DNA from 2 places in the Streptomyces capparidis genome. Region 1 is predicted to be linked to the other one. Evidence: predicted binding sites of a transcription regulator. Region 1 holds the regulator's gene; the other holds the start of a gene.

Region 1 (4,410 bases):
TCGTGGACGACGAGAAGCCGAAGGACGGTGCCGCGTGACGGAGGAGACTCAGGGCCAGGGCTTCGGCCGGGAACCTGACGTCGCCCCGGAGCCGGCCGCCGAGGAGGCGACCGCGCAGGCCGCGGGCTCCGCCGAGCAGGCGGAGCCGGCGGCTCCGGGGGCCCGGGACGAGCAGAAGGCGCTCGAGGAGCAGCTCGAGCAGGTGCGCCGCCAGTTGGCGGAGCGCACCGGGGACCTCCAGCGCCTCCAGGCCGAGTACCAGAACTACCGCAAGCGCGTGGAGCGGGACCGGATCGCCGTCCGGGAGGTCGCGATCGCCAACGCCCTGACCGAGCTGCTGCCGGTGATCGACGACATCGGCCGGGCCCGGGAGCACGGCGAGCTGGTCGGCGGCTTCAAGTCCGTCGCCGAGTCGCTGGAGACCGTCGTCGCCAAGATGGGCCTCCAGCAGTTCGGCAAGGAGGGCGAGCCGTTCGACCCGCTGGTGCACGAGGCGCTGATGCACAGCTACTCGCCCGACGTCACCGAGACGACGTGCGTGCAGATTCTCCAGCCGGGGTACCGCATCGGTGAGCGGACGATCCGCCCGGCCCGCGTGGCGGTGGCCGAGCCGCAGCCGGGCAGCCAGCCCGGCGAGCGGCCCGCGGCGGAGGACGGTGCCGGTGGCGATGAGGAGAGCGGTGGCCCCGAGCAGGGCTGACGTGGAGAATGCCGCTCACGGTGAGCGGAAGGAGGGACGCCGATGAGTACGAAGGACTTCGTCGAGAAGGACTACTACAAGATCCTCGGCGTCCCGAAGGACGCCACCGAGGCGGAGATCAAGAAGGCGTACCGGAAGCTCGCCCGCGAGTTCCACCCGGACGCCAACAAGGGTGACACCGGGGCCGAGGAGCGCTTCAAGGAGATCTCCGAGGCCAACGACGTGCTCTCCGACCCCAAGCGGCGCAAGGAGTACGACGAGGCGCGCACCCTGTTCGGGAACGGCGGCTTCCGCCAGGGCGGGGCCGCCGGATCCGGGCCCGGCGGGTTCGGCTTCGACCTCGGCGACCTGTTCGGCGGTACGACGAGCGGCGGGGCCGGCGGCTTCGGCGGCGGGCTCGGGGACGTGTTCGGCGGCCTGTTCGGCCGCGGGGCCGGCACCCGGGCCCAGCCCAGGCGGGGCGCCGACATCGAGTCCGAGGTGACGCTCAGCTTCACCGAGGCGGTGCACGGCGCCACCGTACCTCTGCCCTTGAGCAGCAAGGCGCCCTGCAAGGCGTGCGCGGGAACGGGTGACAAAAACGGTACGCCACGGGTCTGCCCGACCTGTCTGGGCACCGGCCAGGTCTCCCGTTCCCAGGGCGGCGGCTTCGCCCTGTCCGACCCGTGCCGGGACTGCCGGGGTCGCGGGCTCATAGCCCAGGACCCGTGCGAGGTGTGCCGGGGCAGCGGGCGCGCCACCAGCTCCCGCACCATTCAGGTGCGGATCCCGGCCGGGGTCAGCGACGGCCAGCGGATCCGGCTGCGCGGCAAGGGCGCCCCCGGGGAGACCGGCGGCCCCGCCGGGGACCTGTACGTGAAGGTGCACGTCGGCGAGCATTCGTTGTTCGGGCGCAAGGGCGGCGACCTCACCGTCACCGTCCCGGTCACCTTCCCCGAGGCCGTGCTCGGCGCCGAGATCAGGGTGCCGACGCTGGACGGCACGACCGTCACCGTGAAACTGCCCCCGGGCACGGCGAACGGCAGCACGCTCGGGGTGCGCGGCAAGGGCGCCGTGAACAAGGACGGGTCGCGCGGGCGCCTCCTGGTCACCTTCAAGGTCGTCGTGCCCAAGAACCTCAGCGACGAGGCGCGCCAGGCGCTGGAGGCGTATCGCGAGGCGACGGCGGATGAGGATGTGCGAGCAGAGCTGTTGAAGGCCGCGAAGGGAGCATGAGATGCAAGGAGGTCTGCCCGGTGGGGGGCTGCCCGGCGGCTCGCCGGCCTCCGGGGTGCGGGGCAACGGAAGGGCCAGGAGCGCCGGTCCCTACGAGCTGACGGACGAGAGCCCGGTGTACGTCATCTCGGTCGCCGCCCAGTTGTCCGGGCTGCACCCGCAGACCCTGCGCCAGTACGACCGGCTGGGCCTGGTCTCCCCGGACCGCGCCGCCGGCCGGGGACGCCGTTACTCGGCGCGCGACATCGAGCAACTGCGCGAGGTGCAGCGGCTGTCGCAGGACGAGGGGATCAACCTCGCCGGCATCAAGCGGATCATCGAGCTCCAGAACGAGGTCGAGGCGCTGCGGGCGCAGGTCGCGGAGATGCAGTCGGCGCTGAACGACGCGTCCGCGGCGATCCAGCAGCGCGAGGCCGCCGTCCACGCCTCCTACCGGCGGGACCTGGTGCCGTACGCGCAGATGCAGCAGTCCAGCGCGCTGGTGGTGTGGCGCCCGAAGAACCCCGGGCGCAGGGCGCAGCCGTCGGAGTAGGCCCCTCGCCGCTCACGAGGGGAACCAGGGGTCCGGACGTCCGGGCCCCTTTTCCGTTCCTCCGCGGCCGGGCCCTCACCCCCGCCCGAGGGCCCGCTCCACCGCGATCTCGATGACCACCCGCTCCGGGTTGGGCGACGGCACCCGGTACCGCTCGGCGTACCGCCGCTCCGCCTCGGCCACGGCCTCCGGCTCGCTCCTGACCACGGCCGTCCCCTCGAGCGTCGCCCACCGCCCCCGGTCCACCTGGCACACGGCGACCCGCGCCCGCCCGGGCGCCGCCGCGGCGACGTTCCGCGCCTTCACGCTGCGCCGGTTGGTGATGATCCTGGCGACCCCGGCCTCCGGGGCGAACGTCACCCCCACGGGGACCACGTGCGGGCTCCCGTCGGGGCGGAGGGTGGTGAGGGTGCACAGGTGGTACTCCCGCCAGAAGGCGAGGTAGGCGTCGTCGAGGGTGCCGCGCAGGCTCCAACTGTTGTCCACAGCCTGTGGACACTACTGGACGGGCGGCCGGGGCCTCGCGCTCGTCCACAGGTTGTGGACGGTCGCCCGCCCGCGCCCGCTCGGCGGGCGGGCGCGGGCGGTCCGGTGCGGAGCGCCGGGCGCACGCCGCTTCGTCTCCGACGTGGGCATAAGGGCTCCGCCGTGGTGGGGAAGAACTACAGCAAGGGGAAGGGGAGGAGAAAGCGGCGCCCGACCCGGGGGAGGCCGGGCGCCGCGCCGCCGTCCCCCAGGTGGCCGCCGGCACCGGGGAGTTGACCGGACGTCATGGCGGCCGGGCGAGGCCCCGCGTGCGGGCTGAGCCCGCCTCGATCGCGCCGCCCGTCCCGGTCGAGAGCCGGGGGGAAGGGGCGAGCGGTCCCTAAAATCGGTCATGTGGCTGAGGTCTTGGCGAAGGACGGGGCGTGGACCTTCGACGGTGAGACGCTGCGCCTGGTGCCCGGCCGCAGGCGGGGGGTGCACCGGCTGCGGCGGGAGCTGGGGGAGATAGCGGTGCCGCTGCGGGCCGTGGCCGGGGTGACGTTCGAGCCGGGGCGCAGGGGCGGGCGGCTGCGGCTGCGGCTGAGGGACGGCGCCGACCCGTTCACCCAGGCCGTCGGCGGGTGGCTCAGCGAGCAGGCCGACCCCTACCAGCTCGGTGTCGAGGGGGGCCGCACCGGCGCCGCCGAGTACTTCGTCGACGAGGTGCGCAACGCCCTGCTGCTCGACCAGGTGCCGGACGGGCCCTGCGACCGGTACCTGCTGCCCGGTCCGCCGGTGCCGCTGGTGGCCGCGGCCCTGGACGGGTCGGTCGCCTTCGACGGGGCCGAGGTGCGCCTGGAGTGGAAGTGGCTGGCCGAGGAGCGCAAGTCCTCGGCCGGGGCGCGCCGGATAGCCCTGGCGGACCTGGTCGGGGTGGAGTGGCACCCGGCGGTCGGGCTCACCTTCGGCTTCCTGCGGTTCCGGTGCGCGGACGGCGACGCCGGGCTGTCGCCGGAGGACGACCCCAACTGCCTGGTGCTGTTCGGCACCCAGGAGGAGGTCGGCAAGACGGCGATGGTGGCGGCGGCGGTCACGGCGCGGCTGCCCCACCCGTCGGCGGCGGGCGCCAGGGACGCCGTGCCGGACCCCGCCGCGGAGCGGGGCGCGGTGGCGGCGGCGGAGACGGTGGGGGCGGACACGGCGGGGGCGCCGGGGGCGGGCGAGGACCACGACGCGCTGCTGCGGCGGCTGTGGGAACTGGCCCAGTTGCACGAGCGGGGCGTGCTCACGTATGACGAGTTCACGGCGGCGAAACAGGCGGTGCTGCGGCGGTTCTAGCGGCTGGCCGCGGCCGGGAGCGGGCTTCGTGGCGCGGCCACACAGTGGCCGAGCAACAAGGAAATATGTTTTTCGGCCATCCTCCGTATGGGCGAACGACCCTCGGCGCCGTGGCCGTTCGTCCCCGGGCCGGGCAGACTTCCCGTGTTTCTCCGGGAAG
Region 2 (4,410 bases), on a different contig from region 1:
GGCCCGTGCCGCCCGTCTCCGGGTCGGCCAGCGACGCCTCGACGAACAGCACGTCGCCGCCCGCCCCGGTCACCGCGAGCCCGGTGGCCACGCCCGGCACGGCGGTGCGGCGGCCCGCCGGGTCCTGGGCGGACTCGGGGGTGTGGTGCGGCCGCCCGATCAGGCCGCGCAGGTCGTCCACGCCGACGGCGGCGGGCAGCTCGCGGTCGCCCAGCTCGGTCTGGGCCGCGACCTTGCGCAGGATGCGCGCGACGGAGCGCTCCAGCGAGCGCACCCCGGCCTCGCGGGTGTACTCGGTGGCCAGCTTGCGCAGCGCCGCCTCGTCCAGGGTGACCTCCCACTCGGTCAGCCCGGCCCGCTCCAACTGGCGGGGCAGCAGGTGGTCGCGGGCGATGGTGACCTTCTCGTCCTCGGTGTAGCCGTCCAGCCGCACCAGCTCCATGCGGTCCAGCAGCGGCTGCGGGATGGACTCCAGCACGTTCGCGGTGGCCAGGAAGACCACGTCCGACAGGTCGAGCTCGATCTCCAGGTAGTGGTCGCGGAAGGTGTGGTTCTGCGCCGGGTCGAGCACCTCGAGCAGGGCCGCGGCCGGGTCGCCGCGGAAGTCGGAGCCCACCTTGTCGATCTCGTCGAGCAGGACGACGGGGTTCATCGAGCCCGCCTCCTTCACCGCCCGCACGATCCGGCCGGGCAGCGCGCCGACGTAGGTGCGCCGGTGGCCGCGGATCTCGGCCTCGTCCCGCACGCCGCCGAGCGCGACGCGGACGAACCGGCGGCCCATGGCCCGGGCGACGCTCTCGCCCAGGGAGGTCTTGCCGACTCCGGGCGGCCCGACCAGCGCCAGCACCGCCCCGCCGCGCCGCCCGCCGACCACGCCCAGGCCCCGCTCGGCGCGCCGCTTGCGCACCGCCAGGTACTCCACGATCCGGTCCTTGACGTCGTCCAGGCCCGCGTGGTCGGCGTCCAGCACGGCGCGGGCGCCGGGGATGTCGTAGGCGTCCTCGGTGCGCGTGTTCCACGGCAGCTCCAGGACGGTGTCCAGCCAGGTGCGGATCCAGCTTCCCTCGGGGGACGCCTCGGAGGCCCGCTCCAGCTTGCCGACCTCCTTCAGCGCGGCCTCGCGGACCTTCTCGGGCAGGTCGGCGGCCTCGATGCGGGCCCGGTAGTCGTCGGCCTCGTCCTCCGGCTCGCCGTTGAGCTCGGCGAGCTCCTTGCGGACGGCCTCCAACTGGCGCTTGAGCAGGAACTCACGCTGCTGCTTGTCCATGCCCTCCTGGACGTCCTTGCGGATGGTCTCGGCGACGTCCTGCTCGGCGAGGTGGTCGCGCAGCCAGCCCACGGCCAGCCGCAGCCGCTCCACCGGGTCGACGGTCTCCAGCAGCCGCACGTTCTGCTCGGTGGTCAGGAACGGGGAGTACCCGGCGTTGTCCGCGAGCTCGCCGACGTCCTCGATGGCGTGGACGCGGTCCACCAACTGCCAGGCGCCGCGCTTCTGCAACCAGCTCGCGGCGAGTGCCTTGTACTCCTTCATCAGCTCGGTGACGGCGCCCGGCAGGGGGTCGCCCGGGCTGGGCTCCCGCACGCGCACGCCCTCCACCCACAGGGCGGCGCCGGGCCCGGTGGTGCCCGCTCCGATCCGCACCCGGGCCACGCCGCGGATCACGGCGGCCGGGTCGCCGTCCGCGAGCCGCCCCACCTGCTCGACGGTGCCGAGCGTGCCGTAGGCGGCGTAGCTGCCGTCGGTGCGCGGGACGAGCAGCACCTTCGGCTTGCCCTCGGCGGGGGCCTCGCCCGACGCCCGGGCCTGCGCCGCCTCCACGGCCGCGCGCACTTCGCGGTCGGACAGGTCGAGGGGCACGACCATGCCGGGCAGCACCACCGCGTCGTCGAGCGGCAGCACCGGCAAGGTGAGCGTCGCGGACGTCGAAGCCATGATCTCTCCCTTGGCAGGCAAGTTGAGTTTCAACGACTCAAGGCCGTTGCTGACTCAATGCTTGAACAGCGCCGCCGTGTTCCCCACTCCCTGTTCGCTGTGAGCGATCAGACCTCACCCGGTCGCTCTCCTGCCAAGATGACCCCCATGAGCAGCGACGACACGGCACCCGCCGTGGTCCTCGACCGCCGCACCGGCCCCTGGGGCGAGGTGGCGCTGCGGCGGCGCGGCGGGGAGCGGGGAACCTACGAGATCATCGCCAACGGCTGTTTCCTCATGGACACCTCCGACGGCCGGTCCGAGCGGCTGCTGGTCCGCGCCGCCCTGGACGCCCTCGGCCCGCGCGAGCGCCCCACCGTGCTCATAGGCGGGCTCGGCGTCGGCTTCTCCCTCGCGGAGGCCGCCGCCGAGCCCCGCTGGGGCCGGATCGTCGTGGTCGAGCGGGAGCAGGCCGTGATCGACTGGCACCGCGGCGGGCCGCTGGCCCGCTTCTCCGGCGCCGCCCTGGACACCGACCCCCGCGTCGAACTGGTCCGGACCGACCTCACCGACCTCACCGGCGAGCCCGGGGAGGCGTTCGACGCGATGTGCCTGGACGTCGACAACGGCCCCGACTGGACGGTCACCGACGCCAACGCCGGGCTGTACGGCGACGCGGGCCTGGCCGCGCTGCGCGGCCGCCTCACCCCGGGCGGGGTGCTCGCCGTGTGGGCCGCCCGGCACTCCGCGGAGTTCGAGCGGCGCCTGCGCGCCCACTTCGCACAGGTGCGCACCCTGCGCGTGGAGGTGCCCCGCGGCGAGCCGGACGTGGTCCACCTCGCTCAAGCCCCGCTGGATGGGAATCCCTGACTCCGGATCCCCGGTGCGCGACCGGTGCCGCGCACCGTACGCTGCGGGCCAGTAGTTCTCACGTACGGGGCGGGGCTGATGATGACGCACACTCCTCCAAGCAGCAACGGGGCCGCCAGCCCGGGGGCCCAGCGCAAGATCCTGGTGGTGGAGGACGAACCCACCATCGCCGAGGCCATCGCGGTCAGGCTGCGGGCCGAGGGATTCAGCGTGCACACCGCGGCCGACGGGCCCACCGCCGTGGACGCCGCCCACGCCTGGCAGCCGGACCTGCTGGTGCTCGACATCATGCTTCCCGGCTTCGACGGCCTGGAGGTGTGCCGCCGCGTCCAGGCGCAGCGCCCGGTGCCGGTGCTCATGCTGACCGCGCGGGACGACGAGACGGACATGCTGGTCGGCCTCGGCGTCGGCGGCGACGACTACATGACCAAACCGTTCTCCATGCGCGAGCTGGCCGCCCGGGTGCATGTGCTGCTGCGCCGGGTGGAGCGGGCCGACATGGCGGCGCGCACCCCGCGCTCGGGCACCCTGCACCTGGGGGACCTGGAGATCGACCACGCGCAGCGCCGGGTGCGGGTGCGGGGCGCGGACGTGCACCTGACCCCCACGGAGTTCGACCTGCTCGTGTGCCTGGCGCAGACCCCGCGCGCGGTGCTCTCCCGCGAGCAACTGCTCGCGGAGGTCTGGGACTGGGCGGACGCCTCCGGCACCCGTACCGTGGACAGCCACATCAAGGCGCTGCGGCGCAAGATCGGCGCGGAGCGCATCCGCACGGTGCACGGCGTCGGCTACGCGCTGGAGACCCCGGCCCTGTAGCGGCGACAGGGGGCGGGGAACCGCCCGGCAAGCGGGACCCGGTGGGGTCCGGGGCGAGCGCCCCGGCGGGGGTCCAGGGGGCGTCGCGCCCCTGCCCGCGGCGGCGTCCACCCCACCCAGCGGAAGCGACACGGCGCCGGTCAGGGCGGGAGGAGCACAGCCGAGTGCAGCGAGCAGGAGCGCAGGCACCGGGGGGCGGGCGGGAGCCGCGGCGGGAGCCGAGCACCTGGGACCGGGTGTTCAGCTCGGTCCAGCCGTTCTCGATCAAGACCAAGCTGGCCACGCTGGTGATCGTGTCGGTGTTCATCACCACCGGCCTGGTGGTGGTCGCCATCCGCACCGACACCCAGCTCCGCGTGATCACGATCTTCTCGATCATCGCGTCGATGCTGCTCACCCAGTTGATCGCGCACAGCCTCACCTCGCCGCTGCGGGAGATGATCGCCGCCGCGCGGGCCATGGCGCACGGCGACTACAGCCGCCGCGTCGGCACCCGGCGGCGCGACGAGCTCGGGGAGCTGGCGGTGACGTTCAACCGCATGGCCTCCGACCTGGAGGCGGTGGACCAGCACCGCAAGGAGCTGGTCGCGAACGTCTCGCACGAGCTGCGCACCCCCATATCCGCGCTGCGCGCCGTGCTGGAGAACGTGGTGGACGGGGTGTCCAGCGCCGACCCGGAGACGATGCGCACGGCGCTGGCCCAGACCGAGCGCCTGGGCCGCCTGGTGGACCACCTGCTGGACCTGTCCCGCCTGGACAACGGCGTGGTGCCGCTGAACGCCCGCGACTTCGAGGTGTGGCCCTTCCTGTCC

Evidence for each region. Region 1 encodes HspR, which represses chaperone genes until heat shock. Its sites were predicted from a motif close to TTGAGNNNNNNNNNCTCAA; they were not measured.
Region 2: lon (endopeptidase La) is a predicted target of HspR. The motif match lies at 1,956-1,974, and genes of this name have one in related genera.

Annotation. Positions count from the first base shown of each region.
Region 1 is NZ_BAAGTD010000006.1:111,533-115,942, reverse strand. It holds gene dnaK (molecular chaperone DnaK) at 1-38, shown strand, start outside; gene grpE (nucleotide exchange factor GrpE) at 35-700, shown strand; gene dnaJ (molecular chaperone DnaJ) at 743-1,915, shown strand; gene ACYVO2_RS07640 (heat shock protein transcriptional repressor HspR) at 1,917-2,447, shown strand; gene ACYVO2_RS07635 (pyridoxamine 5'-phosphate oxidase family protein) at 2,523-2,933, opposite strand; gene ACYVO2_RS07630 (DUF4429 domain-containing protein) at 3,327-4,250, shown strand.
Region 2 is NZ_BAAGTD010000049.1:29,632-34,041, reverse strand. It holds gene lon (endopeptidase La) at 1-1,933, opposite strand, end outside; gene ACYVO2_RS30130 (spermidine synthase family protein) at 2,081-2,782, shown strand; gene ACYVO2_RS30125 (response regulator transcription factor) at 2,861-3,598, shown strand; gene ACYVO2_RS30120 (HAMP domain-containing sensor histidine kinase) at 3,835-4,410, shown strand, end outside.